2 regions of the Latilactobacillus sp. VITA-14 genome follow, and region 1 is predicted to be linked to the other one. Evidence: riboswitches for the same ligand, from Rfam matches in the RefSeq annotation. Region 1 holds a riboswitch; the other holds the start of a gene.

Region 1 (16,805 bases):
ATCGTGGTGTTGGTTTCTCGGATGGCAAAGTCCCCACGACGATTGAGCAAATGGTAGCTGATTGTTATGCTTTTATAACAGCTATGCAGCTCACTCAATTCGATTTACTTGGATTATCGATGGGTGGTTTTGTTGCACAGGCCTTCACTTTAAAATACTCCTCAAGTGTTAATCACTTAATTTTAGTCGGAACAGGTCCCCAGGGTGACTCAGAAATCGCCAAAGTGGGGCGCATAACAACTTTTGACTTAATTCGGTCCTTCTTAACGCATAGAGACGTTAAGGAATACCTCTTCTTCACCAGAACGCCCCAAGGCAAACAGGCTGGTAAAGCGTTCATTAACCGGTTAAAACAGCGTGAAATTGTTGAAGATAAAGCCATTACGTTAGCCGCTTATCGTCGTCAATTAATGGCAATTAAACAGTATGCGCACGATCAACCGGCAAACCTGGCACAAATTAACCAACCAACATTGATTGTCAACGGCGATCACGATCGAATGGCACCTGTTAATGGTTCATATGAATTACATGAACGGATTTTAAATTCCCAATTAAAACTTTACCCAGATGCTGGTCATATGGCGTTATTCCAAAATCCAAATGACTTTGCAGCTTTGTTGGCTCAGTTTTTAAATCACTAATTACAGAAGCGTCATTTTAATATGGCGCTTTTTTGCTGCGCTTAAACGCTGGTGACGAGTGGGTAGGCTTAGTTAATTTTTTAAATCTATTTTAGTTTACATAATATATATTATGCGAAGAAACGCTTATCCCTTAAAAGAGCGCTAAAATAACCACTTATTATCCAACATCATTCAATTGATTTGATGAACCGCACTTAATGCGTTTGTTTTTTACACTGCACGATTCATAAACTATTACAAGTTACTCAACGCCAATATGATGAATCAAACTGACTGGCCAACCGATATCGCCAAACTTAACTTTAAATTCAGAATTCATCTAAGCTCAGGCACAAATCCGTGATTAATCTGACGATTATGGCAGATTTTAATTGGTAAATACGCATATTAACACATCTTAGCCTTAAAACTCACATATCAAATCGTTAAAAAAGGCCTTAAACGTTGATATACCAACTTTTAAACGGAATAAGGATCTTTAGGTTGCTATGCAGATAGTCGAATAAGACCATCTGATCATCAGTTTGCGGAACGGTTTGCAATACAAGTGTTGTTAAAATTATGGTTTTAACAACACTTGTAGTATTCTCACCTCATTTTTGCTAAACTATCTTTAAACTGTTAATTAAGGAGTCTTCCATCATGGATCAACAACGTTACTTAGAACTCTGCGAAAAGCAACTCGCCAATCTTCCGGATTACATTCGTAAATTCTACATTAACCGCCAGGCAAACGCCTACTCTTCTGCAACGCTCTATCAATACTTACAAGAATACGTTCGCTTTTTCACCTGGTTAGTTGATGAACAGATCGTCGCGGTCCCCTCTATCGACCAGATGCCACTGACCGCACTCGAAAAAATGAAACTCGAAGATATTGAGCTCTACAAGATTTTTCTAATGAATAAGCGTAAACAAAATAACCATAAGCTCTCCTTTCAAGCCGTTAACCGCTCGATTAACGCATTAAATGCGCTCTGGTACTTCTTAACCATTGAAGCCGAACAAGCTGATGGTGAGCCTTATTTTTACCGAAACGTCATGAAGAAGGTGAAACTACTTAAAGCTTCAGAAACAATGGCGACACGTTCACGACACATCAGCAAACAACTGCTGACCGGTGAAAAGAAACACGACTTCATCACCTTCATGCAAGTTGATTACCCTAACTTGCTTTCTAATCGCCAACTGGCATCATACAAGCAAAATTGCGAACGCGATATTGCCATCTGTGTACTGGCGCTGGCAACGGGCATCCGACTATCAGAGTTGGCCCAAGCCAACATCAACGATTTGAATCTTGAACAACTTACAATTACCGTGATCCGTAAAGGCGGACAGCAAGATACTGTCCCAATTGCTCCGTGGAGTTTACCTTTTTTAAGGGATTACTGCCAGATTCGTAAATCACGCTATCTAAAAGAAGATAATGAACAAGCCTTATTTGTCAGTCGCTATCGTGGCAGCGCCAAGCGTATGAGCAACTATGCCATTGAAAAGTTAGTCGCGAAGTATTCTGAAGCATTTGGCGTGCGTCTCACACCACACAAGTTCCGCCATACACTTGCCACTGATCTCATGGCGGCAACTCATAGTGAAACAATTGTTGCGACCCAACTAGGCCAAACGACCACGCAAGCTACTCACTTATATACGCACGTCGTTGCTGATGAACAACGCTCGGCAATGGACCAGCTTGAATAGCCACTATTAGTGCTCTTCTTGGCAACGATTATCAACGTCGTTCTAACAGTCATTTGGTTTACATCAATTCGTCGATTTACACATTGCTTGACTTATACCAGCTATCGAGTATACTGAAAGCGTTCCTAAAAATTAAATGTTAACCATCGCAAAGGGGAGCCATTGGCTGAGAGTGATTTTAATCAGACCCTTCGAACCTGTTTGTTAAGACAAGCGTAGGAATTGTGATGGAGTTGAAATGATAACTCCTTTTTTGTGTTGGTTGAACAAGAAAAGGGGTTATTTTTATGCAACATCAGCGTCTATTGATTCAAATTGAAGGGGCAATCATCGCGGCATTTGCCGTGGCATTGGAATACATCCCCCATACAGCGGGGCCTTCCGCAATCGAAGTCTCCTTTGGGATTATCCCTATTGTAATCTACAGTTTACGCCGTGGTGCCATTCCTGGAATGGTCTCCGGCTTAATCTGGGGTCTACTAGACTTAATCTTACGTGGATTAGGAAACGGTAGTGTCTTGAACGTATGGCAAGGATTGCTAGAATTTACCATTGCCTTCATGGTTGTTGGTTTAGCAGGTATCTTACAACGACCTATTCAAGCAAGTATTCAAAATCATACAAAAGTCAAAACGATGACCCTTTTATGGATGGCCGCATTTTTTGGTACTTTTGCAAAATACTTCTGCCACTTCTTAGCCGGTGCCGTTTATTGGGGCTCATACGCTCCCAAAGGTATGAATGCTTGGCTATACTCGCTCACTGTTAACGGTGGCAGCTTTATCGCTAGCTTCATTCTAACCGGCATCGTTCTATGTATTTGTTTAGCCATGGTGCCTAAGTTATATTTACCAAAAGACATGGTTTTACACGTACAATCTGAAAAATAAACAAAAAAAGAGCCGTATTAACACTTGAATGGTGTTAATACGGCTCTTTTTAATTCCCTTAACGATCCGTTCTAGCTCGTAATGCATATAAGATTGAAACTGTATCGACAACCTCTTGGAATAAAGCCCCCACTAATGCTGGAACAATCCCGGTGCTGGCAATCAACATTAACCCAATACAGATTGCAATCCCAATCAAAACCGCCTGGCGAGCAACGCGCATCGTGTCACGCGCGATTTGAACGGCACGACTAACCCGTCCTAAATCATCTTTTAGAATCACCACATCCGCTGATTCACTTGCGGCTGTTGCGCCATGGGCCCCCATCGCAATCCCGACATCAGCACTTGCCAGTGACGGTGCATCGTTGACCCCATCACCAACCATAATTAGTGGGCGTTGGTCTTGCGGTACTTGTTCAATTAAATGAATCTTATCGACTGGCAGACAGCCTGCATGGACGTCATCAATTCCGACTTGTTCCGCAATCTGGTGCGCAGTTGTCGCTTGATCGCCTGTCAACATCATCAAACGCGTAATCCCCAGTTGATGGAGCGTCTGCATCGTGGCCGGTGCTTCTGGTCGTAAATGATCGATAAACGTAATGTACCCCGCATATTGATCATTGATCGCAACGTAAACAGTGGTTTGTTCTTGCAGAGGCTGTTGCGCATCTGGCGTCACGAATTGATGTTTCCCAACACGAACCGTTTGTCCAGACGACAGCGTCGCAACTACCCCAGCGCCCGTTGCTTCTTTTAATGTTTCAATTGGTTGTAATTGTTCTACCTGTGCCGCTTTAACAAGTGACCGTGCTAAAATATGCGAAGATTCTTGCTCCGCACTAGCCGCCAATTGCAATAAATCGGTTGGTGCGATACCAATCACTGACACAACTTGGTCAACCGTCAATTGACCATTCGTAATTGTTCCAGTTTTATCAAACGCTGCTGATTTAGCAGACGCTAATTTTTCAATTGTTGTGCCAGCCTTGACAATAATCCCGTTTCGACTAGCACGACTCATCCCTGAGATTAACGCGATAGGCGCTGCCAATATTAATGGGCACGGCGAAGCCACGACAAGCACTTCTGCAAACCGTACTGGATCCTTAGATAACCACCAAGCTACTCCAGCAATCACATACGCAACTAATGTAAATGGCACGGCATATCGATCAGCTAAGCGCACAAAATGCGCTGGTTGTGCCGCAGAGGTCTCTACAAGCCGTACAATTGCTTGATATTGGCTATTAACGGCTAATTGGTCAACTTGCATGGTAACCGACGTATCGCCGTTCACAGAGCCTGATATGAGCTCATCATTTAGTGCTTTTTCAACGGGGCGTGATTCACCCGTTAACGATGATTCATCGAATAAAGCACTTCCTGCAATAATATGCCCATCAACAGGGACCAATTCGCCAGGTTTAATAATCACTTGATCACCAACTTGAAGCTTATCGACTGAAACATCTTCGACCGCATCATTAACAAGGCGATGCGCTGTTTGCGGAGAATTATCAAGTAATGTCTTTAACTCACGGCCTGCTTTATGCGCTGCATAGTCTTCCAATGAGTCGCCACCAGTTAACATGACCAAGACCATTAATGCTGCCCAATATTCACCGACTGCTAACGTCGCAATAATAGCGGTAATCGCTAATAGATCCACCCCGTATTGACCAGATTTTAGCGTTTTAATCATCTCAATAAACATCGAGAGCGCTACTAAGCTCCCCGCTAAACTCACTAAAATCTGTGCCCACAATGGCTCATGTAGCAAAAACGCCAAGCATAGCGCAATCACACCCACACTAATTGTTAAGGCAAACTTGATGGTATGTTTCATCGTCAATCGCTCCTTCTTGTGAATTCATTTACATTATAACACATTTTTAGTTAGATTAGAATAATTCCAATCTGGCGGCACACAAAAAAAGCCCCCCAAATTAATGAGGGGTCTTTTTTGCAGATAGTTGGTTTATAATAGCAGTCTGCACGGCAGTCATCGCTGCTAATAATAGAGTCATTCGTTTTATCACGGGTGATGTTTTTTTTTGATTAGAGAGTGCTTTTTCAGTTTTATGAATAATCGATTCAATCGGGGCTTGTGCCTCGACTAAGGCTTCGACTGTTATGTCTGTGTGCCCGTTCAATAAATCACGACCAACTTCTAATGCGTAAAGCCTATTTTTTAATAAAGTAAATTGAGCCGAACCCGCTACAAACTGCAGCTGACTCTTTTGGCAATTTCGAATTGTCGCTTCAATCACTTGAATTGCATCAATGCTTTCCTCGGTCATTTACCTATCCTCCTAATAAAAAAATAAAGCCCCGAAGGACTTTATTATTAATCGTTATTAAAATGCTTCTGTTAATTGTGGAACCACTTGTTTCTTACGTGAAACAACACCGGCTAATTGTGCACGATGGTTGTTCAATTTTACGTTGAATGCTTTTTCAAAGGCTTCTGCTGGTTCACCGATAACAAGCGCTTCTGAGTTACTGTTTAAGATGTCAGTAATCAAAAGTACGAATAAGTCGTAACCATTAGCTTTATTGTCTGCTTCGATAGCAGCTTCAAAAGCAGCTTGGCGTTTGAAGACCGCTTCGATATCAACTGTATTCACTTGATCGATACGCACTTTTTTACCAGCCATATCGAATGTTTTAGCATCTGCTTCAATTAATTCAGCTTCGCTCTTATCATCTAAGTTAGTGCCCGCTTTTAACATTTCAAGACCATATGATTCGAAATCAATATCAGCAATTTCAGCCAATGTCTTAATCGCAATCCGATCTTTTTCAGTTGTTGTAGGTGATTTCATCAACAACGTATCTGAAATGATAGCACTCATCATTAAACCAGCTAATTGAGCTGGAATTTCAACTTTGTTTTCGTTGAACATTGATAATAAAATTGTGCTGGTACAGCCAACTGGTTCAGCGCGGTAGAATAATGGGCTGACTGTTTCGAAGTTTGCAATTCGATGATGATCAACAACGTGCGTCACTGTTAAATCTTTGATATCGGCAACACTTTGTTGGCTTTCGTTATGATCAACCAACATCACACTGTCAACTTCACTGCTTGCTTCTTTAATGATGCGAGGGGTTGCTGCTGCAAAATGACGCAATGCATAGCTTGTTTCTTCATTAGGTTCACCTAGCGCAACGGCTTCTACGTCGTTTCCTAGTTGTTGTTGAAGATAAGCAAACGCCATTGCCGCAACAATTGCGTCTGTATCTGGGTTTTGGTGACCGAATACTAATTCTTTACTCATATTTATACAGACCTTCCTTTTAAAAAAATAACATCCTAATTATACCAAAAATATTAGACGATTCTACGGTTTTGCTCTCTAATCCGTGTTAAATAATCTTTTTCTTCTAAATAATGGTCGAATTCACGGAAAAAGCTATTAATCCGTGGAATATCTTCCTTTTCCTTGCGGAAGACAAAAGCTAATTCGAACTGAATGGCCGGATCAAATTGAACCGCGTTTCCCTTAAGTCCCAAATTATGTGCTTCATAAAAACTCTTTGGTAAAGCTGTACTTAATTCAGTTGCTTCAGCAAAACGCATGATTTCAAATGGTGATGTGAATTGAGCCGCACTCACTGGACGATCAACCAATTGATTCTTATAGGCTTCACTGATGAATTGATTTAAATAGTATTCATCTGGGTATGTCACCCATTTATTATCTAATGTATCTTTAAAACGGATCTTCTTACGCGTCTTTAAAGCAGGATCTTGGCTGATAAAGAGTAAGCGTTCATCCACAATCTTATGTGACTTATAAGGTTTCCAGTTCTTAATGCTGTCATCTGGCAAATACATAATGGCAATATCAATTTTATTATTTTCAAGTCGGTCCCAGATTTCTTTCCGAGTCAATAAGTGCATGCTGACTTCGATGTCAGGAAATTGTTTATAGTATTGAATTAAGAAGGATTGGATAACACTGATTTCCATCGATGCTAAAATCCCAATATTAATCTTACCGCGCGTCGCACTCGTTGAACTTTGAATTTTATCCATCGCAGTATTTAATAAATCATGAATCTGATGGGTAGCATCCAACATCGTCCGACCAGCATCCGAAATATGTAACTTCTTGCCGACTGAATAAAATAAAGGCGCGCCGACTATCCGTTCTAATTTTTTAATCTGTTGGGTTAAAGCAGGTTGCGTGATACCGAGTAGTTGTGCCGCTTGGGTATAATTCATCGTTTCCGCTAACTGTAGGAAATAGGTTAATGTTTTAGAGGGGAAGATATTTTCTTGTCTTGTTTTCATTTTCAAATCTCCGTTCTTTAGTTTACGCCTATCATTATAATAATAAAGATATAAAAAAAGAGCAACCCCTTTCGTTGCTCATTCTTATTAAAGGCTTAAAATTTTCTTATGTTAGCGTTGCTGCTTTGGATAGTCTGCTGTATGCAATAGACGCTCCGCATTGACAACGCGATCGTGGGTCGGTGGTTCAATCCCCGCTAACGGATATTTAATCCCCATCTTTTCGTATTTCACGATTCCCATCGTATGGTAGGGCAACACTTCGACTCGGTCAACATTGTTTAACGTTTGAATATAATCCCCTAGACGAGTGAGATACTCATCGTAATCCGTCCGTTCTGGAATCAAGACGTGCCGAATCCACATATGATGACCATGATTTGACATATATTCAATCATTTCCAAAATATGTTCGTTAGAAAAGCCGGTTAACTTTTTGTGCCCCGCTGGATCAATATGCTTAATATCGACCATTGAAAGATCGGTATATTTCATCAATTCTTTGAATTTACTAAAGAAGGGTTCTTTATACGTAAACGGCTGCCCACAAGTATCCAAACAGGTATTAATCCCTTGTGCCTTACACTTTTTAAATAAATCAATTAAAAAATCAATTTGAATTAAGGATTCACCACCGCTACAGGTAATTCCGCCATCTTTACCCCAGAAGGCCTTATATGGCAGTGCCTTTGCGATTAATTCGTCTGCGGTATAAGCTTCTCCGCTACCAATATTCCACGTATCTGGATTATGACAGAATTCGCAACGCATGCGACAGCCTTGTAAAAAGGCGACAAACCGAATTCCGGGACCATCCACTGAACCAAATGTTTCAATCGAATGAACATATCCAATTGGCACCTCTGGTGTTATCGGGGTTTCTGGAACAACATTTTCAGTTGATAACCGTGTTGTAAATTTAATTGCCATTTCACTTTCACCTCTTAAAAGAAAAGCTATGCTTTCTGGTAAAGTCGTTAATTCGCGTTAACGACCTTACCAGAAAGCGGATATTGCTATCCACTTTCGTTAGATTACATTTCGTCAAAGAACGTTCTTGAGATAACGTCGTCTTGTTGTTCCTTCGTTAAATCAGCGAAGTAGACACAATAACCTGAAACCCGAACCGTTAATGTTGGGTATTCTTCTGGATGTTGTTGTGCATCCATTAAGGTTTGCTTATTGAAGACGTTGATATTTAAATGCATCCCTTGATTAATCATGTAACCATCGACCATGTTCACAAGCGCGTCTTTACGTGCTTCATCATCATGCCCTAATGTATTTGGTGTGACACCAAACGTATTTGAAATCCCATCAGTTGCATAACGGTATGGAATCTTCGCAGTTGAAAGTAATGATGCTAAAGCACCGTTCTTTTCAGCACCGTATGCTGGGTTAGCACCTGGTGAGAATGGTTCGCCAGCTTGACGACCATTTGGTGTTGTCCCAGTATTCTTACCATACACAACATTTGATGTGATTGTTAAAACAGATGTTGATAATTTTGAGCCACGATATAAATGATGCGTATTCATCTTCGTATAGAAAGTCTTCACTAACCATTTAGCGATATCGTCAGCGCGGTCGTCATTGTTCCCATAACGTGGATAGTCTGGATTTTGCGCTTCGAAATCGACTGCCATACCGTCTTCATCACGGATAACTTTAACTTGGCCGTATTTAATCGCTGAGATTGAATCAACCGCATGTGATAGACCAGAAATACCAGTCGCAAATGTCCGGTCTAAACGACTATTCTTCAATGCCAATTGTGCTGATTCATAGTAATACTTATCATGCATGTAGTGGATGGTGTTTAAAGCATTAACGTAAACGTCTGCTAACCAATCTAACATCTTATCGTATTTACCCATGAATTCTTTGTAATCAATGATTTCACTTGTAATTGGTTGATAAGCTGGGCCGACTTGAGCTTTGCCTAATTCATCGATCCCGCCGTTAATTGCGTAAAGGATTGTCTTAGCCAAGTTAGCACGCGCACCAAAATATTGAACGCCGTCTGCAATTGGTTGTGCAGAAACACAGCATGCAATCCCATAATAGTCACTCCCCCATTCATTACGCATCAAATCATCGTTTTCGTATTGAATCGTTGAACTCTTAATTGAAACTTCTGTTGCATAGCGCTTGAAACCTTCTGGTAAGCGATCTGACCAAAGTAAGGTGATATTAGGTTCTGGAGCAGCACCCATATTTTCCAATGTCTTCAAGACACGGAAGGCAGTCTTAGTGACATGATGACGACCATCCATACCAATCCCACACATTGATAATGTTGCCCAGATTGGATCACCTGAGAATAATGAATTATAATCTTCTGTCCGAATGAAACGAACCATCCGTAACTTCATGACAAAATGGTCAACCATTTCTTGCGCTTCAGCTTCTGTAATTAAGCCCCGCTCTAAATCACGTTGGATAAAGATATCCATCGTTGTATCAATCCGGCCAACTGACATCGCAGCCCCGTTTTGTGTCTTAATAGCGGCTAAGTAACCGAAGTAAATCCATTGAATTGCTTCTTGGGCATTCTTAGCAGGTCTTGAAATATCAAAGCCATAGCTAGCAGCCATTTTCTTCATATCTTGTAAAGCACGATATTGTTCATTGATTTCTTCACGAAGACGAATGACATCGTCTGTCATTTCACCGTCGCCAACACCATTAAAGTCACGGACTTTTTCTTCAGCTAAACGATCAATCCCATAGACTGCAATCCGTGGTAAGTCAGGAATAATCCGACCACGTGCATAGGCATCTGGAAGGCCCGTAATAATCTTGTAGTGACGTGCTTTACGCATGTCTGGTGTATAAGCATCAAAAACACCTTGATTATGTGTCTTGCGGTATTCGTTAAAAATCTTGTGTTGTTCTGGATCAGTCTTAAAGCCATATGCTTCCAAGGCATCTTCGGCCATCCGAATCCCACCAAATGGCATGAATGCGCGTTTTAATGGGGCATCAGTTTGTAATCCAACAATCTTTTCAAGATCCTTGTTTAAATAACCAGGGCCGTGTGACGTAACTGTTGCAGGATTATCATTGTCTGCGGCTAAAACACCACCTGCTTCACGTTCTTGTTTCTTCAATTCCATTAGTTGATCATTTAACGTTGTTGTTGCTTCGGTTGGACCAGCTAAGAAACTTTCATCACCGTCATAGGCAGTAAAGTTTTGTTGGATGAAATCACGAATATCAATTTCATCTTGCCAGTCACCTTTGTTAAAGCCGCCCCAATAGTCGGCTAAGTTAATTTTTTCGGTTTTTACCATGTGGATTACCTCCATTAGTCAAGTGTTATTTATCACAGTTTTCACAAATTTAGTATAACACATCACATAGTTTATGCAAGCCCTTTCTTTTTGATTGTTTAGAAACTCTTAAACTCTTTTGAAAGATTGATTTATAGCTATTTATCTACTTAAAATATTTTTATAACCCCACCATTTAAATTGTGCAAAACTTATTTTGCTGTTATAGTACAAAACCAAAAAAATCCGCATCTTATGTATAACAGAAAAAAGCAAGTCATCACATAGATGACTTGCTTTTTTATTATTTTGACTCGTCTTCATTTTTAACTGGAATAGTCGTTTGAACAAATGCCGGTTGTCCAACTTCATCAACATCCATCACAAAACTACCGTTCGAATAACGGTCGGCAGTTGCATGTTGATAAGGGTTAATTGCAATCACTTCTTGCTGATCAGTATGAATCAGTAACTCGCTTGCCTGCTCAACACTAACCATTGCTGCTACCCGATGTGGTTCTTTCTTCAATTCACGGAGAATTAAGACCCCACGACGCGCACGACTTGTTAAACCAACCTCACTTAAGAGCATCCGTTTAAAGGCGCCCCGTTGCGTCATAATGGCAACGGCTGCATGTTTATCTTCTGGATGATATAACGTAAAGCCGGTGACAACATCCCCATCTTTGAGATCCATTAATTTGACCCCACTGGCCTTAGCACCTGATACAGAGACTTCAGATAAGGTAAAACTCAATCCATAACCTTTATAGCTAGCACTAAAGACGGCTAGCCCTTCATCACTTGGAATCCAGTTCACGTTTGTCACATGAGCATCTGCATGCAACTTAATAAAGTCTTGTGCCTTAGAACGATATGTTCGACTTGGCAAGAGGTCAGAGAAGGCAGTTTGTTTAATATAGCCATCATCCGTCCCAATCACAAAATAGCCAGCCTGTTCATTTGGCTTAAAGGCAAATGCTGCAATAATCGCTTCATCAGCCGCCAAACCAATCGATTGCGAAATATGTTCGCCCATTTCCTTCCATTTCAAATCAGCAATTTCATGAACTGGTCGTTGAATTAAATGTCCGTAATTGGTGAACATCATCAATTGATCTAAGGTTTGTAGTGGCTTTTGTAAAATGGCAAAATCGCCGTCTTTCAAACCGCTGTCGGCCCCTTCAGATGCTTGATACGAGCGCAAACTACTACGTTTCAAGTAGCCGTCATGGCTAACTGCAACCATGACGGTTTCGTCAACAACAGTCACACTTGTATCAATTTCAAGCGTCTCAATTTGTGCTTCAATTTCAGTTTTTCGGTCACTCCGATAAGTTTTGACCATTGCTTTTAACTGCGCCTTAATCACCCGTGTAAGTGCTTTTGGATCACCAAGAATCATCCGGTATTCCTTAATCGCTGCATCAAGTTCAGCTGATTCTTGTTCCAAAGCAGTCACATCGGTATTCGTTAACCGGTATAATTGCAGTGAAACAATCGCTTCAGCTTGGGCTTCTGTGAAGGCGTAGCTTGCCACTAAATTATCTTTAGCGTCTTTTTTATTCTTGCTACCACGAATCGTCGCAATCACTTGATCTAAAATCGAGAGCGCCTTGATTAGCCCTGCGACAATGTGCTGACGATCCAATGCCTTTTGTAAGGTATATTTTGTCCGCCGAATCACGACTTCTTCTTGATGTTCCAAGTAGGCATGGAGGATTTCTAATAAGCCAACCTGTTTAGGTTGCATATGCGAGATGGCGACCATATTAAAGTTATATGTGATTTGCAGATCCGTATTTTTGAACAGATAATTCAAGATCCCTTGACTATCCGCTTGCTTTTTCAATTCAACAACGACTGATAAGCCCATCCGATCACTTTCATCTCGTACTTCAGCAATCCCATCGACCTTCTTTAAAACGCGTAATTCATCAATCTTCTTGACCATCATAGCCTTGTTGACTTCATAAGGAATTTCGCTAATCACGATTTGTTCCCGATTGCCGCGTAATTGTTGGATGCTGGTTTTTGCCCGGACGACAACTCGACCGCGACCAGTTTCATAGGCTTTCTTAATCCCATCGACCCCTTGTAAGATCCCACCAGTTGGGAAATCAGGTCCTTTGATGAAGGTCATCATTTTTTCTAACGTTGCATCGGGATGATCCAATAGATAGACCAAGCCATCAGTCACTTCACCTAAATTATGTGGCGGAATTTCAGTCGCGTACCCAGCTGAAATCCCAGTTGCCCCATTCACTAAGAGGTTTGGGAACCGAGCTGGTAAAACAGTGGGTTCTTCAGCGGTATCATCGAAGTTTAAAACGAAATCAACCGTCTTTTTATCGATGTCCTTGAGCATTTCACCAGCAATCTTACTTAAGCGTGCCTCAGTATACCGCATTGCTGCTGGTGGATCCCCATCCATTGACCCATTATTCCCATGCATTTCAATCAGTGGTTCACGTAATTTCCAGTCCTGACTTAACCGGACCATCGCTTCATAAATTGAACTATCCCCATGCGGATGGAAATTCCCCATGACATTCCCGACAGACTTCGCTGACTTCCGGAACCCTTTATCATAAGTATTCCCATCGATGGACATTGCGTATAAAATTCGCCGTTGAACGGGTTTTAACCCATCGCGAATATCTGGTAACGCCCGCTCTTGAATGATGTATTTTGAATAGCGGCCAAAGCGGTCGCCCATGACTTCTTCAAGCGTTAGCTCTTGAATTTTTTGTGCTTCATCAGCCAAATTTAATCACTCACTTTTCTATTCGTCTAATTGGTCAAATAAATCCACTTCAGCGCTTGAAGTTGTCGGTGCTGGTTGACCATTCGTTGTATCTAAGATGCTACCATCTTCAGCCATTGTGAACTTAACGTTTTCTTCAATCCACTTCCGACGTGGTTCAACTTTATCGCCCATCAACGTTGTGACGCGGCGTTCAGCTAAGGCTGCATCATCAATCCGCACCCGAATTAACGTCCGACTCGTTGGATCCATTGTGGTATCCCAAAGTTGATCAGCATTCATTTCACCCAACCCTTTGAAACGTTGTTGACTGTAGCCTTTACCCATTTCTTTAGCGACGACTTTCAATTCATCATCAGTCCAAGCATAGGCAATCTTCGTTTTTGCCCCAGCACCTTTTTGGAGCTTATACAATGGTGGCAAGGCAATGTAGACTTTTCCGGCTTCAATTAACGGCCGCATATAGCGGTAGAAGAAGGTTAACAACAAAATTTGAATATGGGCCCCATCGGTATCCGCATCGGTCATGATGATGACTTTATCGTAATTGCTGTCTTCAAGTTTGAATTCAGCCCCGACTCCGGCCCCAATCGTGTAAATCATCGTGTTGATTTCTTCATTTTTTAGAATTTCTTGTAATTTCGCTTTTTGGGTATTTAAAACTTTGCCCCGCAATGGCAAAATTGCTTGGAATTTCCGATCGCGCCCTTGCTTAGCAGAACCCCCAGCAGAATCCCCTTCGACCAAGTACAATTCATTCTTCGCCGCATTTTTCGATTGCGCTGGTGTTAGCTTCCCAGATAATAAGCCATCGGATTTCTTCTTTTTCTTACCATTTCGACTTTGTTCACGTGCTTTACGCGCAGCTTCACGTGCTTCGCGTGCTTTTAATGATTTACGCACTAAGGCTTGCGCAAATTCACCATTTTCAAGTAAGAAAAAGCTCATTTGTTCATAAACCAAACTATCGACAGCTGTCCGCGCTTGTGGCGAGCCTAGCTTACCCTTGGTTTGCCCTTCAAATTGCAAGAGTTCTTCTGGAATCCGGACAGACAAGACGGCACTAAGACCTTCACGTACGTCGGAGCCTTCCATGTTTTTATCCCGTTCTTTGAGCAAGTTTACCTTGCGGGCGTAATCGTTAAAAGCTTTGGTTAAGCCGGCTTTCATCCCAGCTTCATGGGTCCCACCATCACCTGTCCGGACATTATTCACAAATGACATGATGTTTTCGGAGTAGCCATCGTTATATTGACCCGCAAATTCGACTTCAATGTCTTCTTTGGTGCCTTCGAAATATAACTTATTACCAATCGTATCTTTATCTTCGTTCAAATAATCGACAAATGATTGAATCCCTTCTGGGTAATGGAAGACATCTTCACGTGCTGGCTCAGCGCGTAAATCGGTCAACGTAATCTTGACATCTTTGAGTAAAAAGGCAGATTCGCGTAATCGTTCTGCTAAGGTATTGTAGTTATAAGTAGTCGTTTGAAAAATTGTCCCATCTGGCTTAAACGTAATTAACGTGCCGTTTGGTTCTTTAGCTTTGCCAACTTTTTTCAAGGTACCAACCGGGTGGCCCCCATTTTCAAAGCGTTCTTCGTAGGCAACACCATCACGCACAACGCGGACGGTCAACCATTCGGATAAGGCATTGACGACACTCGCGCCAACCCCATGCAAACCGCCGGATGTTTTATAACTGTTTTGGGTAAATTTCCCACCTGCGTGAAGCACTGTCAAAATAACTTCAATCGTAGGAATCCCAGATTGGTGCATCCCAGTCGGCATCCCACGACCATGATCACGGACACTAATACTATTATCCGCGCCAATTACGACGTTGATTTCTGAACCAAAACCAGCCAAGGCTTCATCGACAGCGTTATCGACAATTTCGTACACCAAATGGTGCAAGCCGCGACCGTCAGTTGAGCCAATGTACATGCCAGGCCGTTTTCGAACTGCTTCTAGACCTTCTAAGACCTGAATCGAATTATCATTATAATCTTGTTTTTGATTTGGCATTCAAGTATGACTCCTTTGTTTAAAAATGAACAGATAAGGTATATTATCAACAAGTTTGGATGATTTTACAATCAAAAATTTAAAATTTCTTGCCAATACAAATGTATGTTCGTATTCACCTATTCTAACATACAATATTCCTTTTCCCTTGTCAAAATGCTAAAATAGGGGAAATAAATGCCACAAATAGGAGTTTTTGTCATGAAACTTAGTCTTATCTTTATTCTTGCGTACCTGATCGGTTCATTCCCATCAGGCGTTATTATCGGCCGCGTTTTCTGTCATAAAGATCCCCGAGATGCTGGAAGCCATAATATCGGCACAACTAACTCGTATCGCGTGCTCGGCCCAATCGCTGGGACAGCCGTTTTATTTCTTGATATTTTAAAAGGCACACTTGCTGCTAGCCTACCGATGATTTTTCACATCCCCAATCATGCATTGGTCTTAATCGTCGGCTTAGCGGCCGTTGTCGGTCATGCTTACTCCATCTTTTTACACTTTACGGGGGGAAAAGCCGTTGCAACCAGCGCAGGCATCTTACTGGCATACAATCCACTTTTCTTCGTAATTGCCAGTACCATCTTTATCAGTGTCATCCTGATTACAAGTATGGTTAGCATGGCTAGCATCCTCGGTCCATTGATGATTGCGATTTTATCGTTTTACACGCATGATTGGCTACTCGGTTCGATTGCGACCTTGGTCTTACTTTTCTTGGTCTACCGGCACCGCGAAAATCTACAACGCATTAAAAATGGCACTGAAAACTTAGTGCCATTTGGCCTGTACTATCGCTATAAACAAAAACATCAATAACTAAAAAAACGCCAAACGGGCGTTTTTTTGTGCAATCAGTTAAAGATCAATCAATTGTTCCCGTTCATTGTAAAATGATCGATAAGCTAAGTAACACGCAATCACTGAACCAAGACTCGTTGCCGATAATAACATAAAGGTCACTAATATCTGGTACATAATGGCCTTGACTGGATCAATTCCGGCAAAAATCAGGCCCGACATCATCCCTGGCAGGCTGACAAGCCCCATCGTTTTAGCGGAATCGATCGTGGGTGACATCCCCGTACGAATACTCTCACGAATAATGGCAATTGATGCTTGTTTAGCGGTCGCTCCCAAGGCGAGTCGTTCCAAAACAGGTTGCCGTTCATCCTTAAATTGCGC
Region 2 (16,525 bases), on a different contig from region 1:
TATACGGCTGCGTCTGTGTCCGATGATCGTACAGCTTTACCTTGCCGCCTTTTCGATCAGCTAAGTAGATATCCTTTTCCATCAGATTAATCTCATGATAGGCATCCTCTGGGATCTCAAATGCGACTGTTTTATTACCAAAAGGACTCCGCGTCTTCTCCCCATAAATCTGGATATTTTGCTTCCCATTAGAGAGATTATAAGTTCCTTCTTTACTCTCTAAAGGTCCGAAGATGCCACCTGACGAACTGGCAAAGGTCGGCTTCAATTCACCATATACATTTAAAACAAGGTGCCCGGCCTTCTTTTCAAAAAAAGTATTGTTAATCTTTAAATCTGATAATTGCATTTCAGTTGGTCGGTTCAACCATGCATTAACGCCCGAAAAAACTAAAACGAAGATGCCAATCGCACCAACATATTTCAAACTGGTTTTGAGTACCCGATAAATTTTATTTTTCATTAACACACTCTCCTTCAATTTCGAATCATTGCCTAGTAGATAATCAATGCTTACGCCAAACAAACTACTGATAGCCATTAATTTATCGATATCTGGATAACTCACTTCATTTTCCCATTTGGAAACAGTCTGCCTTGAAATAAATAATTGATCGGCCAAGTCTTGTTGTGACAGATGTTGCGCTAATCGATTCCTCTTTAATTCTGCTGCAAAACTCACTTTGCCACCTCCTCAATAATTGCATCATAGCTTACAATTAACAAAATAACACGCACCAAATAAGTGCCCCACGTTTAAAACTAGCTATTTCCTGCTTTGCAAGTATCACTTGCTTTTCATTCTGACAATCTACCGTTATGCTAGAGCTAATCATTTAGGGAGGTTTAACCATTATGCTTGCTACCATTTTAAAAGAACGCCGACTGGCACTGAACTTAACCCAACAAGCCGTTGCTGACCAATTGCACACCACGCGGCAAACAATTTCCAATTGGAAAACCGGTAAGAACTATCCGGATGTCCCCATGTTAATTGCCATCAGTGAACTTTATTCTCTAACAATTGACGACACGATGGTTATGTCCAACAAGTCTCTGATGACTATCAACTGATTAAACAAATCAAACAATCCCACGTTGTTGATTGGAGATTAGGACTCTCATTAGGGACATTACTTGTGATTTTAATCGTCCACGCCTTTTTCCCTGCAGTCTTAACCGAATCAATGTCTGGGCTATTAACTTTAAGCGTTGCGGTTGTTTTGATTGGCTTCAGTTACTTCAAAACACGCCAATTTTATCCAATTATACCGCATGCTAAACAGCCCTTAATTATCCCTAAGCCAATTGGGGTCGGCTTAACGATTAACCCGAATCACCCACTCGGAAAAGTCATTTGGGTATTGATTATTCTATTCTTAGTAGGTGGCCTCATTCCAATGATTTTCAAATAAAAAACGTCATCCAATAGATGACGTTTTTATGTTTATGCGTATAGAGCCTTTTGATTATATTTAACATATTGTTTACCAAAGCTAACAACCATTCCTGATATCTTCTTAGCGACTGGATAAAGCACAAGCCCAATAATGAATAATGCCAGACATGAAATCAATTGGAATACCATAAAGCACACTAAGTGTTTTTAAAACATGAACGTTTGGTAATGTTTTATCTTGCTCCCATCTAGAAACCGTTTGACGTGTAACAAACAATTTCTGTGCAATTTGTTCCTGCGTCACCCCAACATTCATCCTAGCTTCCTTTAAAGCATTCCCAACTGACATTTTGCCACCTCCGCTATAAACCTAATTTAACGAATTAACCCCCACAAAAACAAGCAACAAATCTGTTGCATCCCTGCTATTAAAGCATTTCAACTCACTGGCAGTCTTTTATTTCCCGGGTTAATTCCCGAAAACAGCTAACATTTTCTTTGTTGCCTTTTGGGCCTTCACGAGTTCACCTTGAATACACCATCTGCGGACCGTTTTATCACAGGTAATCAGTGTCACCATTTTACGACCTGGTACATCATCGATGACTTTTACGTCGTATGGACTGATTGAAGCTTTGTAATCAACTTTGTACGTGTAGACTTTTTCCATATCCGTTAAGTAGACCTTATCGCTGACGCGCACATTTTCAAGTGGCAGAAAGATGTTTTGGAAAGAATACCCTGCTAAAGCATAATTGTTAACTGCACCCATTTGCTGATCAGGTTTCATTGTGCCTCCACCTTGAGCCATTGTGTCCTCTGAGACGCCTTTCATGACTGGCAAGGCCATCTTGACACTTGGAATTGCAACTTTTCCTAAGACAATCACATCACCTTTAATAGCGGCATTCACAATCTGTTTTGTATCGAGTGAATCAACCTTATCAAAATCAAAGCTCGCTTTTTTATGTTGGTTTTTCTTAATTTGAGCAGCTGTGACGTCCATCTGACGATGCGCCATCATTTTAACCAGTTGGTTGCGGATTGGATTGATGAAGACCAACACTAATCCAACCACTAACAGAATGGCTAATAAGCCATTAATTAATCGGTTTCTTGTCTTTTTTTGCATAACAGTTTAAACCCTTCACTAGTATTTACGACTATTGTAACACACTATTTTATATTTACCGGCTCTAAATCCTTGTGATTCGCAATTAATAACAGCAACACATAAAAACGCACAACCGAAACTTTCGGCTGTGCGTTTGTTGTTTATTTTACGTTTAAGATGTACATAAAGACCACGAAAACAAAGAATAAAACATACATAATTGGATGAATTTCTTTGCGACGACCAGCTGTAATCATTGTGATTGGATAGACGATAAAGCCCAATGCAATCCCGTCAGAAATACTGTAAGTCAGTGGCATACCTAGAACGATTAAGAAGGCAGGAATTGCAATTTCTAATTTTTCCCAGTCAATTTTCTTCAATGATTGAGCCATTAAAACACCGACAATCACTAATGCGGGGGCCGTCACTTGTGACGTGACAACCGTCAATAATGGTGAGAAGAATAAACTGAAGACGAATAACACACCCGTCACAACGGCCGTTAAACCAGTTCGACCACCAACAGCAATCCCAGCGGATGATTCGACAAAGGCCCCAACTGGTGATGTTCCGAGTAATGACCCAGCTAACATGGCCGTTGAATCTGATACCAAAGCTTTCCCAACGCGGGGCATCTTGTTATCTTTCATGAAGCCGGCTTGTTCAGCTAAACCGACCAATGTCCCGGCGGTATCAAAGAAGGTCACTAATAAGAAAGTGAGTACAACGACCCACATTTGAACGGTGTTGATATCGCCAATGTGATTTAAACCAGCTAAGAAAGTGGGTTTCAAACTTGGCGCAGCTGCAACAAAGTGTGTTGGCAACTTAATTAGGCCACTGATGGCTCCCACAATTGAGGTTAGAAGCATCCCGATAAAGATTGCTCCTGGTACTTTACGGACCATTAAAATAACGGTAATGATTAAGCCGAAAACAGTTAACCAAGTCGTCCCTTGCGAGAAGTCCCCCAAACCAACAACGGTTGATTTGTTCGCAACAATCAAGCCACCACCGTGTAAACCGATGAAAGCCACAAACATCCCGATCCCAGCTGAAATCGCTAGTTTCATATTCCGCGGAATGGCATCAATAATGATTTCCCGTAGCTTAAAGACAGTAATCAACATGAAGATTAATGAAGCCACAAATACACCCGCTAACGCCGTCTGCCATGACACACCCATCCCGATAACCACTGAATAACTGAAAAAGGCATTAATCCCTAAAGCTGGTGCGGTTGCAATTGGGTATTTAGCATATAACCCCATCAAGAAACACCCGATCGCACTTGCTAATGCTGTGGCTGCAAAAACAGCCCCTTTATCCATCCCTGAATCACCTAAAACGCTCGGGTTAACGAATAAAATATAAACCATTGAAATAAATGTGGTGAATCCTGCTAGGATTTCCCGTTGCACTGTTGAATGTTGTTCTTCAATCCCGAAGAAACGACTTACTCTTCCCATAACGACTCCTCTAAACCAACTAATTTTCCCACTATCTTTTTAGGGGTAATGTGTGTATAATACTGACTGGTGCCAAACCCATGAGAATGAAAGTTTGTTGGCGTGTTTAACGACACGTTTAGAAAACGAACTTTGCATTCTCTTTTTTTGTACTCTTTTTCAGCAATACCTACCAGATAGCAGATAAGACATTTGTTTGTTCACGATCTGGACCAACAGCAAATGTTGCTAATGGTAAATCAACTAATTCTTGAATTCGTTCAACATAGTGCCGCGCATTAGCTGGCAAGTCTTCTAGCGTCTTAGCACCCGTGATATCTTCATCCCAACCAGGTAATTCTTCATAAATCGGTGTGCAACGTTCTAATTCGCGGAGACTTGCTGGATAACGATCGATTTGTTCGCCATCTAATTCGTAAGCGACACAGATCTTCAATGTTTTAATCCCAGTTAGGACATCCACACAGTTTAATGATAATTGGGTCACACCCGCCACTCGTTTTGAATGCCGAAGCACAACTGAGTCGAACCAACCAACGCGTCTTGGGCGACCAGTAACAGTACCATATTCATGACCGGCTTCACGAATGAAGTCGCCAGTTTCATCATCTAACTGAGTTGGGAATGGGCCATCACCAACGCGTGAGGTATAAGCTTTAGCCACCCCAACCACTTCGTCAATCCGTGAAGCACCAACTCCTGAACCTGTTGAAACGCCGCCGGCAGGGTTTGATGATGTCACAAATGGATACGTACCTTGGTCGATATCCAAGAGGATGCCTTGTGCGCCTTCAAATAAGACATTCCCCTTTTGATCCAAAACATCATTCAAAACAACTGAAGTATCACAAACATATTGTTTAATTTCTTGACCATATTGATAATATTCTGCAAACATTGTCTCATATTCAAGTGGTTCAGCACCGTAGATTTTAGTAAAGAGCGCATTTTTTTCGTCTAAGTTTTGTTTTAATTTAGTTGCAAAGAGTTCCTTGTCCAATAAATCGGCAATCCGAATCCCACTCCGAGCGGCTTTATCCATATAAGCTGGGCCAATCCCACGATTAGTCGTCCCAATCTTTTGATCACCCTTGGCTGCTTCTTGTAAGCCATCCAATTTAGAATGGTATGGCAAGATAACGTGTGCCCGATCTGATACTCTTAATTGACTCACGTTGATCCCTTGATCCGTTAAATATTTCAATTCAGAAACGAGGGTCTTCGGATTTACAACGACCCCGTTGCCAATCACGCTGAGTTTGTCACTGTTAAAAATCCCAGATGGAATTAATTGTAAATGGTAAGTTGTGTCACCCAACTGAATGGTATGACCTGCATTGTCGCCACCTTGATAACGCGCGATAGCATCAGCATTTTGACCTAAAAAGTCGGTAATCTTGCCTTTACCTTCATCGCCCCACTGTGTTCCAACAACTACTACAGATGTCATATAAACATACTCCTCTATTCGAATCCGTCTTCAGATCCGCTATTTAAACCCTAAAACTCACAAAAACTATTGTAGCAACAAATTATCTCAAAATCAATATAAAAGACGAACTTTAAAATCTCTAATCAGCCTTTATTCCGTAAAATCTTAACGATACATATAACCGATAAAATACAAACGTAAATAACGAACAATGATCCCTGTTTTGACAGGCGTTCATTAAAAAAATACAATATAACCACATCTAACACCAAAGGAGCTCATCATGGTTTACGTCAGCAATATCATTACTGCGGCAATTGCCTTTCCATTCGTCGCAATCATCTTAACCGTTCCACTGTTAGTTTACCACTATCATCGTTATGGTTCGCTAACCATCCTGCGTAGTGTAATTCTCTACAGCTTCATATTCTACTTGGTAGCCGCTTACTGCTTAATTATTCTTCCCCTCCCCCCACGCTCGGTGGTCGCTCATTTAACCACCCCGCGCTATAACTTAGTTCCCTTTACGTTTGTCCGGGAGTTTATCAACTCAACCCATTTCGTTTGGACCGAACCGAGTTCATACCTCGCAACACTTAAACAAGCGGCAACCATTCAGCCGTTGTTTAACATCTTTTTAACCGTTCCATTTGGCATTTATTTACGTTACTTCTTTAAAACGTCTTTCAAACAGACCTTATTACTTAGTTTTACGTTATCCCTATTCTTTGAACTCACGCAACTTTCCGGACTGTATGGTATTTATCCTCGCCCTTATCGGTTATTTGATGTTGATGACTTATTGCTCAACATCTCTGGCGGACTACTTGGATTTTATCTCCAGCCCTTGGTCACCTTTTTCTTACCCACTCGTGAAAGTTTGGATCAAGCAGCCTATGCGCGCGGTCAAAAAGTGGGCTACTTCCGGCGCTTATTGGCACTTGCCGTTGATTACTGTGTGTTAGGCATCATTACATTTGCAATTGCTGTTATCTGGCGATTACTAAAACTACCCACCATTCATTCAGAAATGCTTCAGTACTGCCTGGCAACTGGTGCTTACTTCTTAATGCTCCCCGTTTTTTGGCGTGGCAAAACACCTGGTCAATCTCTCCTGCAACTACAGATTGTCGCTGACCATCATCCTCGTTGGGCGATCTTCTGGCGCCAGCTACTCCTATTTTTCATCGTCATTCCCAGTTTTCAACTCTGGCGCGTCACCCTGGATGCCGCTGTTGCTAGTGGCCAACAACATTTTGACGTCTATCTCTTTATTATCGGTCTCTCACTCTTACCACCACTGTTATTCACCGGTAACTTCTTATTAAGTTGGGTGACTAAACGACCACAATTATTCTACGAGAAACTAACCCATACACGGGTCATTAGTAGCATTCACCCCACTCAGCAACCTTAAAAAAGCCTTAAAATCATCTTTAATTCCTAAAAATAGTTAAAATCGGATACTTTACGGCTTGAATTGGCTATACTAAAGGTATCATTCGCTTTGAGAAAGGATTATTGCTTATGTTTAATAAATTGAAGTTCCTCATCCCCATTGCATTTACTGCTATTATCGGTCTGAGCGCACAACCGGCCTTTGCCGACAGCACCACATCGTGGGACAAACCCGTTGCCACTCTTGGGACCAGCCTTTCTAGCACCCAAAAAGCTGATACCCTCAAGACACTGGAAAATGCCGCGAATGTCACAGATGTCAGTGAACTAACAGTGACCGGTTCCACACTTGTAAAATATCTTGATCAAAATCAACAAACATTTAACGCCAACTCAAGTGTCTACTCAAGTGCTTTAATTCAAAAAAATGACAGCAATACCGGCATCAATGTTAAAATTATCGATTTTAATGGCCGTAACAACATCACCACAATTACAGCCAACCAATATAAAAATGCGGCCTTAACCGCCGGCGTCACGAATGCGACAATATACGTGACTTCCGCCATTCCAATCGATGGCTCTGGCGCCTTAGCTGGTGTTTACGCCGCTTTCGCTGAAAATGGCGATTCACTCAACCAAGCGCAAGTAACTGCTGCTCAAGACGAAATGAGCACCCTCAGCGATATCACACAGGCTAATAAAGGCACCGATGGTTATTCAGATTCCCAATTGAATAATGCCGTCACAGGTGCCAAAAAAGACATGGCAAGTAAGGGCAATAATCTGACTGTTAACCAAATTACTACCATCGTCAATAATCAACTCGAACAAAACAACCTCACCAACATCATCAACAATAATCAAAAACAACAAATCATTAATGTTCTCGTTAAAATCCAAGATTCCGGTGCTTTAAATTCGGATGATTTCAAGAATCAAGCCGGTAAGTTAATGAATAATATCCAAAGTGGTGCGAAAAACATCTTCAATAAGCTCAACACCCAAAGCAATCGGAACTTCATTCAAAAACTCTTTGATAGCATGGCTAATTTCTTCAAAGGATTATTTAACTAAATAACACAAAAAAGCCCCGCAAACTGAAGTTTGCGGGGCTTTTTATTTATTCATTATTTCGTTGTTGCTTTTAAGGCAACTGCGTCTGCAGCAACTGTGGTACTCATTGCGTTAAACTTAATGTAATCAACAGCGGGCATGTTGGTAATGATCACCATCATTGCCGTCTTCTTACCAGCAGCAGTAATTTGATTCAAATCAACCGTTGCTAATAAGTCGCCATGTTTGATTGTTTGGCCTTCTTCAACAGCGACTGCAAAAGGTGCGCCATTTAATTCAACCGTATCAATTCCCATGTGCACTAAGACTTCTAAACCGTTCGTTGTTTTAATCCCGATTGCATGTTTCGTTGGGAACACAGTCATAACAGTCCCATCAACTGGTGCAACAATTTTGCCGTCTGTTGGAATGACAGCATAGCCATCACCGAGCATTTTTTGAGCAAAAGTTGGATCATCAACATTTTCAATATCGATCAATTCACCATTAGCAACTGCATAGAAAACATCTGTTTCACCTGAGTTAATATCGCTATCAACAGGTGCTTCAACTGGTGCGGCAGCTTGTTCTGGTGTACTTGTTGCGATTGGCGTATTGTGGTTATAAAGTTCTTTTAAAGCATCAGCAACAAATTGGACTTCTGTTCCAATAATAATTTGAATGTTTGTTTTATCTAAAACGTTAATCCCAGCAGTACCAGCAGCTTTAATCGCTGATTGGTTAACATTGGCAGTGTCTTCTAATTGTAATCGAAGACGTGTTGTACAGTTGTCAATCACTTTGATATTGTCTTTGCCACCGATTGCAGCGTAGATCCGTTTTGCTTGAACCATGAATTTATCATCAGTAGCGTCTGTTTCAACGCCAGCAGTATCTTCATCAACAGCATCTTCTGCTTCACGACCTGGTGTCATCAAGTTAAATTTCTTGATGGCAAAGTTGAACCCAAAGTAGTAAATAACTGCCATGACCAACCCTTCAACCAATAACATCAACGGTTGGTTAGCAACTGGGTTTTTCAAACTTAAAACATAATCGACTAATCCAGCACTAAATGCGAAACCAGCTGTCCAGTGGAAGAAAGCAGCAACAGCCAATGAAATCCCTGTGAAAGCTGCATGCAATACATAAAGTGGCCATGCAACAAACATGAATGAGAATTCAAGTGGTTCTGTCACCCCTGTAAAGAATGACGCAAAACCAGCAGCTAACATCAATGAAGCTGTTGCTTTACGGCGTTCTGGACGAGCATTTTTGTAGATTGCGTAAGCCCCAGCAGGTAAGCCGAACATCATGACTGGGAAGAAACCAGCTTGATACATCCCTGTCTTACCAATCACAGCTGAACCAATCGCAAGTGATTTCGCACCACCCAAGAAATTCCCGATATCATTAATGTTAGCAACATCAAACCAGAACACAGAGTTCAAGGCATGGTGTAATCCGGTTGGAATTAATAAACGGTTGAAAAAGCCGTATAGACCGGCACCAAACCAACCCAATTTAGAAATTGCTTCACCAAATGACACTAATACTGTAAAGACGGCTGGCCAAACAAAGTACAAGATAGCTGAAACAACCATCATTGCAGTTGCCGCCATAATTGGCACTAAACGTTTCCCACTAAAGAATGAGAGGGCCATTGGCAACTTCACGTTGTGGAAGCGATTATACATTGCAGCCGCAATTAAGCCGGCAATAATCCCGATTAAAACATTCCCTTCAATCTTACCAAAAGCTGGATTTACTTTAGCGATGTCTGATAAACCTTGCATCGCTTGAATTGAAGCAGGTGCCAAGATTGTCTTAGGCACTAAGAAAGCGACTAAACCAGCAAGTGCAGCTGCACCATCTTGATCCTTAGACATCCCGAGTGCTAAACCAACGGCGAATAATAATGGCAGGTTATTTAAAATTGCACCGCCACCGGCTGATAAGAAAATTGTAAAGACGTTTGCGTTTGAATCGCCATTGCCAACCCAGTTCGCAATCCCCATTAAAATTGCGGCTGCTGGTAAAACAGCAACTGGCAACATTAATGAACGACCCATTCGTTGTAAGTAATTCTTCATAAGTTTTTCTCCATTCATTTTTTCGTTAATATGATTAAATCATTAATGTAAACGATAAGCAAGCGCTTAACAACCGGTATAGACCTTTATAAATAGCGGTTGAAGCGGTTTCATGCACACAAAAAATATTGGTCTATACCTAAAAGTTAACAAATAATATCTGATTCACCAAATAAAACGGTTGCATTCACCTACCACACTCTCTATACTGAGGGTACAAATTAATCGCTTTGCACTAGGGGTGTTCTTAGAAGAACTGAGATAGGTTTGTACAGCCTGATCCCTTTGAACCTGTAAGTTCAGACTTGCGTAGGAAAGTGCCTTTCTTTAGACTACTCACACCACTTTTCTATGCATTCGTGCATCGTTAAGTGGTTTTTTTAGTTTTTAAGGGAGGTTTTTATATGGTTGTTTCACTGTTAGAAAAAGTTAGAGCGCTCAATCCAATCGTTGCTAATGTCGCAAATGGCGTCACAATTGATCAGGTCGCCAACGCACAAAATGCAATCGGTGCCTCACCAATTATGTCTAATGCACCAGAAGAAGCGGAGGGAATTGTTACCATCGCACAAGCCATTACGATTAATATTGGTAGTTTGTGGGCACCACAGATTCAAGAAATGATGGCCCTAATGACCGCCGCTTATCAACAACAAAAACCCATTGTTCTTGATCCAGTGGCAGTTGGCTCACTGGCCTACCGCCAGCAAATTATCGAGCAACTATTAATACTTGACACACCAACTCTCATTCGTGGTAATGCAGGTGAAATTGCTTATTTTGCTGGGATAGATTGGCAAGCAAATGGCATCGACGCCGGGCATGGAAATAGCGATCCAGTCATTATTGCTAAGGCCGCGGCCAATCGTTTACACACCATAATTTTATTAACGGGTCCGACCGACATTATTACAGACGGTCAACGCGTTACGCTGATTTCAAATGGTACCTCACTTTTTCAAACACATGTTGGTTCAGGTGATATGTTATCGGGTCTCTGTGGTGCATTTGTTGCAGTTCATCCTGCAGATCCCTACCAAGCCGCTATCGAAGCAGCCGCCACATTTGCCGTTGCCGGCGAACTAGTAGCCACAGCAATGGAAACACCGCTACCTGGGACCTTCTATCCCCAATTAATCGATTATTTATTCCACATTACCCCAGCCAAAGTAGCAAATACCGTCCAACTAAGTGAGGTGCCTACTCATGAATGAATTCCCACAAGCTCTAACCATCGCCGGTTCTGACAGCGGTGGTGGTGCTGGTATGCAAGCTGATATTAAAACTATCCAAGAGCGCCATGTTTTTGCAACCAATGTAGTTGTCGCGATCACCGCTCAGAATACGCTTGGCGTTCAAGCCAGTCTGCCACTACCACTATCACTAATCAATCAACAATTCGCTTCATTGACTACTGACTTTAAAATTCGTGCCTGCAAAACGGGAATGTTGGCAGATGCTGAACATGTTGCAACGGTCGCTGAAAATCTACGCCATTATGATTGGGGGCCGCTACCCTTGATCCTGTAATGATTGCCAAGGGCGGTGCACAGCTACTTGCCGACGATGCCATCGATACCCTACGTACTGAATTATTGCCGCTAACCACAGTGCTGACACCCAACTTACCCGAAACCGAAGTTCTCACGGGCAGCCGCATAAAGACAACAGCTGATTTCAAACAAGCGGCCCACCAACTCCAACAAATGGGCGCCAAGAATATCATTATCAAAGGGGGCCATTTAGACTATCAATCACAAGCCGCCGATTACGTCCTCTACGCTGATGGACAAGATGAATGGTTAACTACACCACGAATTGCTACTAAACGAACACATGGCACTGGAGATACGTTTTCAGCTTGTTTAACCGCCGAGCTAGCTAAGGGCACCCCTTTGAAAGCAGCAATTCATATTAGCAAAGCCTTTATCCAAGCCGCAATTGCTAATCCGATTGCTGTTGGTCACGGCCACGGACCAACCAATCACTGGGCTTATCAGGAGGTTCATCATGACTAACATTTCCCGGGAAATGTTCCAAACTTATTTGGTAGCGGGTACCCAAAATACCGGTATGGATGATTTTCTAAACATTCTCGAACAAGCACTACAAGCCGGCATTACCTGTTTCCAATTCCGTGAAAAAGGTGCTGGTAGTCTGCAAGATTCCGATGCGATTTTAAAGTATGCGACAGCGGCTCAAGCCCTTTGCCGCCATTATCAAGTCCCATTTATTATCGATGACAATCTCGATTTAGCACTTCAAATCAATGCAGATGGTATTCATGTCGGCCAAAGCGATCACCCGTGGCATAAAATTGAAACGGCCAAAGCACACGGCTTAATAACTGGTCTATCTTGCCACACTGAACAAGAACTTCACCAAAGTCATAATCAACCGATACTTGATTACATTGGCATTGGTCCAATTTTTCCAACCAATTCCAAAGAAGATGCTAAACCAGCACTTGGCACTAATCGCTTACGTTTCTTAACGCAGCAAAGTGAACTACCGGTTGTTGCGATTGGTGGTATCAACCAAGAAAACGTTGCTCAAGTCGCAAAGACTACCGTGGATGGAGTTGCCGTTATCTCAGCAGTCACCCACGCCACAGATATCGCTCAAGCCGTCCAAGCATTACAAAAGCCATGGCACCGCAGTACTGATGAAAACCAATCGTAATTAACCCTTATTACGGTTTGACCCATTCTGAATAGTATTTGCTGCCAGTTTGATCCACCAAACATTTAAAAAAGCCGCTAGAACCCTTTTTATAGAGTACTAGCGGCTTTTTCTCGGTAGTTTGCTGATATTTAGCTTAGTGCTTTGTTAGTGATGACTACTCCATTTAACACTACTCGGTAAACTTATTCATTAGCAAGAGCTTCAAAATAACTTGCTTTTTGCTGCGCCCAGTAGGCCTCTTCTGCCTCATCAATCGGCCGGAGTACCCGACATGGATTACCAACTGCAATCACGTTATCAGGAATGTCTTTAGTCACAACTGATCCAGAACCAATCACCACATTGTTCCCAATTGTCACGCCTGGATTAACAACCGTATTGCCACCAATCCACACATCATCCCCGATGGTGATTGGCTTACCATATTCCAAATCATCCCGGCGTTCTTGTGCCGTCGTTGGGTGACCAGCTGTGTAGAGTCCTACACGAGGTCCAAAGAAAACGTGGTTCCCAATCGTCACTGGTGCTACATCAATAATGATGCAATCGTAATTCATATACACATGCTCACCAATGCGTGTTTGGCAACCATAATCAGTTCTAAATGGTGGCTCAATATATAACTCTGAGCCACTTTTCGCAAATAAAGACTTGGTTAATTCGCGTCGGTAATCTTGTTGTTCTTCAGTGGTTTGATTAAACAACCGAGTAAGTACGCGCGCGTGTTTCATATCGGCTCGCAATTCTGAATCGTTCGCCCGATAAATTTGACCATTAATCATGCGTTTTTTTTCTGACATTTCTTTATCCCCCATCACTACTAAAATAGGTGCGTCACAATTGTGGCGCACCTTTTTAATTTACCAAATTGCAACCCGTTTAGCGGGTGCTAAGTACATCTGATCAGCTTTCGTTACATTAAATGTCTCGTAAAAGGCTGCCAAGTTTTGGACCTGAATATTGGCCCGCAACGCGTTTGGTGCATGAACATCAATATTTAACAATAATTGTTGATATTGCTTTGTAGCTTTCATCCGCCAAATCGTTGCCCAATTGACAAAGAAGGCTGCCAAATCAACATCAGGTTCTTCTTTGGCTGCTTCAAGGGCACAACTCAAGCCACCCGCATCGGCAATGTTTTCCGAGACAGTTAATTTCCCGTTAACTGTTGCGCCTGCATATTCTAGGCCATCAAATTCTGCAATCATTTCTTCCGAAAGTGTCTTGAAGTGAGCTAAATCTGATTCTTGCCACCAATTATGCATGTTGCCATACTCGTCGAATTGCGCACCGTTATTATCAAAAGCATGTGAGATTTCATGTGCAATCACTGCACCAATCCCACCGTAGTTAGCACTGCTACTTTGTTCTAAACTGTAAAAAGGTGCTTGCAAAATAGCCGCGGGAAAGACAATGATATTCTTCGAAGGTGAATAATAGGCATTAACTGTGGCAGCGCCCATTTCCCACTTATTACGATCCACCGGTTGAGTAAGTTTCGCAAAATTTTCCGTTTCAATCGTTCGAATAAAGTCAGCTGTATTTTCAAATAATGTCCCATCTTCTGCTTTAGGTACTGTGACCAACTTCGCAAAAATAGGGGCAATCTGATCCGGGTAACCGACATGAATCCCAAGGTGGTTGAGTTTTACAATCGCTTGTTGGCGTGTTTTTTCGGTTAGCCAGTCATTTTTTTCAAGGCGTTTTTGATAAACACCAATCATTTTTTGGACCATCTTTTGGACGTCGGCCTTGGCTGCTTCACCGAAGTATTGCCGACCGTAATAATCGCCAACAACTTGATTGAACATCCCTAAGGCAAGGTAGTAAGCACTCTTTTGTTGTGGACGAGCTTCCTTACTACCAGATAACGCACGACTATAGAGCGAACTAATTTGGCGTGCCTCTTCATTCAGATAACCGCTCCAACTACGAACTGTCATGACTAACAGCCACGCTTTGAACGTTTCGAAATTGGCGTCTGTCACAAGCTGATTCAGTTGCGCAAAATACTTCGGTTCCGTCACGATAATTTTTTCCGGTTGAACAGGTAGCACCTTGCTAAATAAACGTGGAAAATCAAGTGTCGTTTGTTGTTGCATAAAATCACTCCAAAGCTGTGGATTATAGAGCTTCGTGTAATCCGCTGCTTCTTCGGCACTCTTCACATAAGGTGCCAGTGACCGATCAAATGCCAACGCTAATTTGACCGTCTTCGTTGCATCAACGGGCGCAATCCCAATTTTCTGCAAGAGCTGAACCATCATATCCGTAAAGACCGCCAATAAATGGTCAGCATTGGGATTGTCAGCTTCATAATAGGTCTTATCTGGCAAAATTAAGTCGCTAGCTTCCGCATACAAGGCGTGATGGGCTGTGTCTTTCATGTCAGCATCGACAGATAAGCCAAATGGTGTTGGTAACCCGGAAAGTACCCAATCAGCTAACCCACGATTGTAAGTTGCTAAACTATCGAGAGATTGCACCCGGGCTACCATTGGTAGAATCGGTTTCATACCGAGTGCATCCCGCGTTTGAAAGTCCGCAGCTAGTTCGTAATAATCTAGAAAATGTTGTAACAATGCGTTCTTTGCGGTCGACATCTTAGCAAAATCAGCCATTAATTGCTGATCAATCTCATCAACCAAGGCGACAAAGCCGCCTGTTGCTGGTTTATCCGCTGGAATTTCAGCCGTTTTTAACCATTCTTGATTCACTGCCGTATAAAAATCATCTTGCATTCGCACGTTTGTCATCATTGTCCTCCTCAAAAGCAGATTCTTTCCCAATTTTAACATTTTGCCACTTTTTCCGTTAATGCTTTGACCCCCATAATTGCAAAAAAGCCGCAATTTAGCGGCTATTTCGTTGGTAATTGTTTTTCAACTTGATAATTTGAATCTTGGTTAAGTTTAAACGTCTTCTTCAAACCGTTTGATAGATAGATTTTATTATCTTTTGTGATCATGATGGCTTGGATATTCTTCGGTTTGTTGTTGATGAGCTGCATGCCTTCGACAATCCCCTTATTAAAGACAGCATTTGAAAGGGCATCTCCATCTACTGATTTAGGCGAGATAATTGTGACACTCGCTAGGTTATTTTCATATGGGTAGCCAGTATGGCGATCAAAGAGATAAATGTAAGTATGCCCGTCTTTTTTTAGATAATGTTCATAAATCCCTGCCGTAACAACCGAAATATCACGGCCTTTAATCGTACCGACTGATTCTCCACGCGCCTTTTTCGGATCTTGAATGCCGACCGTCCATGGTTTGTTCTTCCCTAATGGTGAATGCCCCATAACAATCACATTCCCATCTAAATCAATAACGGCTGATGTCACACCATTTTCCTTAAAAACTTGTTTAACTTGATCGGCAATGTACCCCTTAGCAATCCCGCCAAAATCAAGTCGCATGCCTTTTTTCTTAAGGTAAACTGTACGTTTAGCCTTATTCAAAACAACGTCATGATAATCGACTAATGGTAACGCTTGGTCAATTTCTGCTTGTGCTGGCACCCGCGCGCCTGGTAACCCAATTTGCCATAAATCTGTGATCGCACCAATGGCCATATCAAACGCGCCATCCGATTCTTGACTATAATGTAACGCTTTTTCCATTAGTGGCCACATATCTTTGCTAACCTGTACAGGTTTAACACCGGCATTATCATTAATCTTATCCAATTCGGAACCTGATTTGGTTAACGTTGCTTGATTTTCGGACTTTTTAATCCGCGCAAAAGCCTTATCTAGCACGGCTTCCTTGTCTTTATTATAGATTCGCAATGTACAAATCGTTCCGAGATAGTAATCACTTTTTTCATAGGGCTTTTTGACCAACGTTTCTTTGTCCGCTGGCTTACTTTGAC

Evidence for each region. Region 1 has a riboswitch for thiamine pyrophosphate ahead of thiT (energy-coupled thiamine transporter ThiT). Riboswitches for the same ligand answer to the same signal wherever they lie in the genome.
Region 2: it holds a riboswitch for thiamine pyrophosphate, as region 1 does, so the genes downstream of both, thiM (hydroxyethylthiazole kinase) here and thiT (energy-coupled thiamine transporter ThiT) in region 1, are expected to answer to the same signal.

What each region holds. Positions count from the first base shown of each region.
Region 1 is NZ_JBJKTM010000005.1:58,499-75,303, reverse strand. Features, by position in the region: gene ACF1X7_RS03605 (alpha/beta fold hydrolase) at 1-644, shown strand, start outside; gene xerS (tyrosine recombinase XerS) at 1,290-2,351, shown strand; TPP riboswitch at 2,494-2,590, shown strand; gene thiT (energy-coupled thiamine transporter ThiT) at 2,639-3,241, shown strand; gene ACF1X7_RS03590 (heavy metal translocating P-type ATPase) at 3,300-5,093, opposite strand; gene ACF1X7_RS03585 (hypothetical protein) at 5,194-5,547, opposite strand; gene ACF1X7_RS03580 (manganese-dependent inorganic pyrophosphatase) at 5,605-6,528, opposite strand; gene ACF1X7_RS03575 (LysR family transcriptional regulator) at 6,582-7,547, opposite strand; gene pflA (pyruvate formate-lyase-activating protein) at 7,659-8,477, opposite strand; gene pflB (formate C-acetyltransferase) at 8,582-10,843, opposite strand; gene parC (DNA topoisomerase IV subunit A) at 11,127-13,589, opposite strand; gene parE (DNA topoisomerase IV subunit B) at 13,608-15,620, opposite strand; gene plsY (glycerol-3-phosphate 1-O-acyltransferase PlsY) at 15,822-16,439, shown strand; gene ACF1X7_RS03545 (ABC transporter permease) at 16,479-16,805, opposite strand, start outside.
Region 2 is NZ_JBJKTM010000018.1:19,192-35,716, forward strand. Features, by position in the region: gene ACF1X7_RS07875 (helix-turn-helix domain-containing protein) at 1-682, opposite strand, end outside; gene ACF1X7_RS07880 (helix-turn-helix transcriptional regulator) at 856-1,074, shown strand; gene ACF1X7_RS07885 (hypothetical protein) at 1,140-1,415, shown strand; gene ACF1X7_RS07890 (helix-turn-helix transcriptional regulator) at 1,521-1,748, opposite strand; gene ACF1X7_RS07895 (class A sortase) at 1,869-2,531, opposite strand; gene ACF1X7_RS07900 (NCS2 family permease) at 2,675-3,985, opposite strand; gene ACF1X7_RS07905 (adenylosuccinate synthase) at 4,155-5,435, opposite strand; gene ACF1X7_RS07910 (VanZ family protein) at 5,701-6,834, shown strand; gene ACF1X7_RS07915 (DUF1002 domain-containing protein) at 6,945-7,892, shown strand; gene nagE (N-acetylglucosamine-specific PTS transporter subunit IIBC) at 7,946-9,964, opposite strand; TPP riboswitch at 10,192-10,297, shown strand; gene thiM (hydroxyethylthiazole kinase) at 10,369-11,178, shown strand; partial or broken gene thiD (bifunctional hydroxymethylpyrimidine kinase/phosphomethylpyrimidine kinase) at 11,171-11,982, shown strand; gene thiE (thiamine phosphate synthase) at 11,975-12,646, shown strand; gene ACF1X7_RS07940 (sugar O-acetyltransferase) at 12,832-13,449, opposite strand; gene ACF1X7_RS07945 (M13 family metallopeptidase) at 13,510-15,405, opposite strand; gene ACF1X7_RS07950 (FAD:protein FMN transferase) at 15,510-16,525, opposite strand, start outside.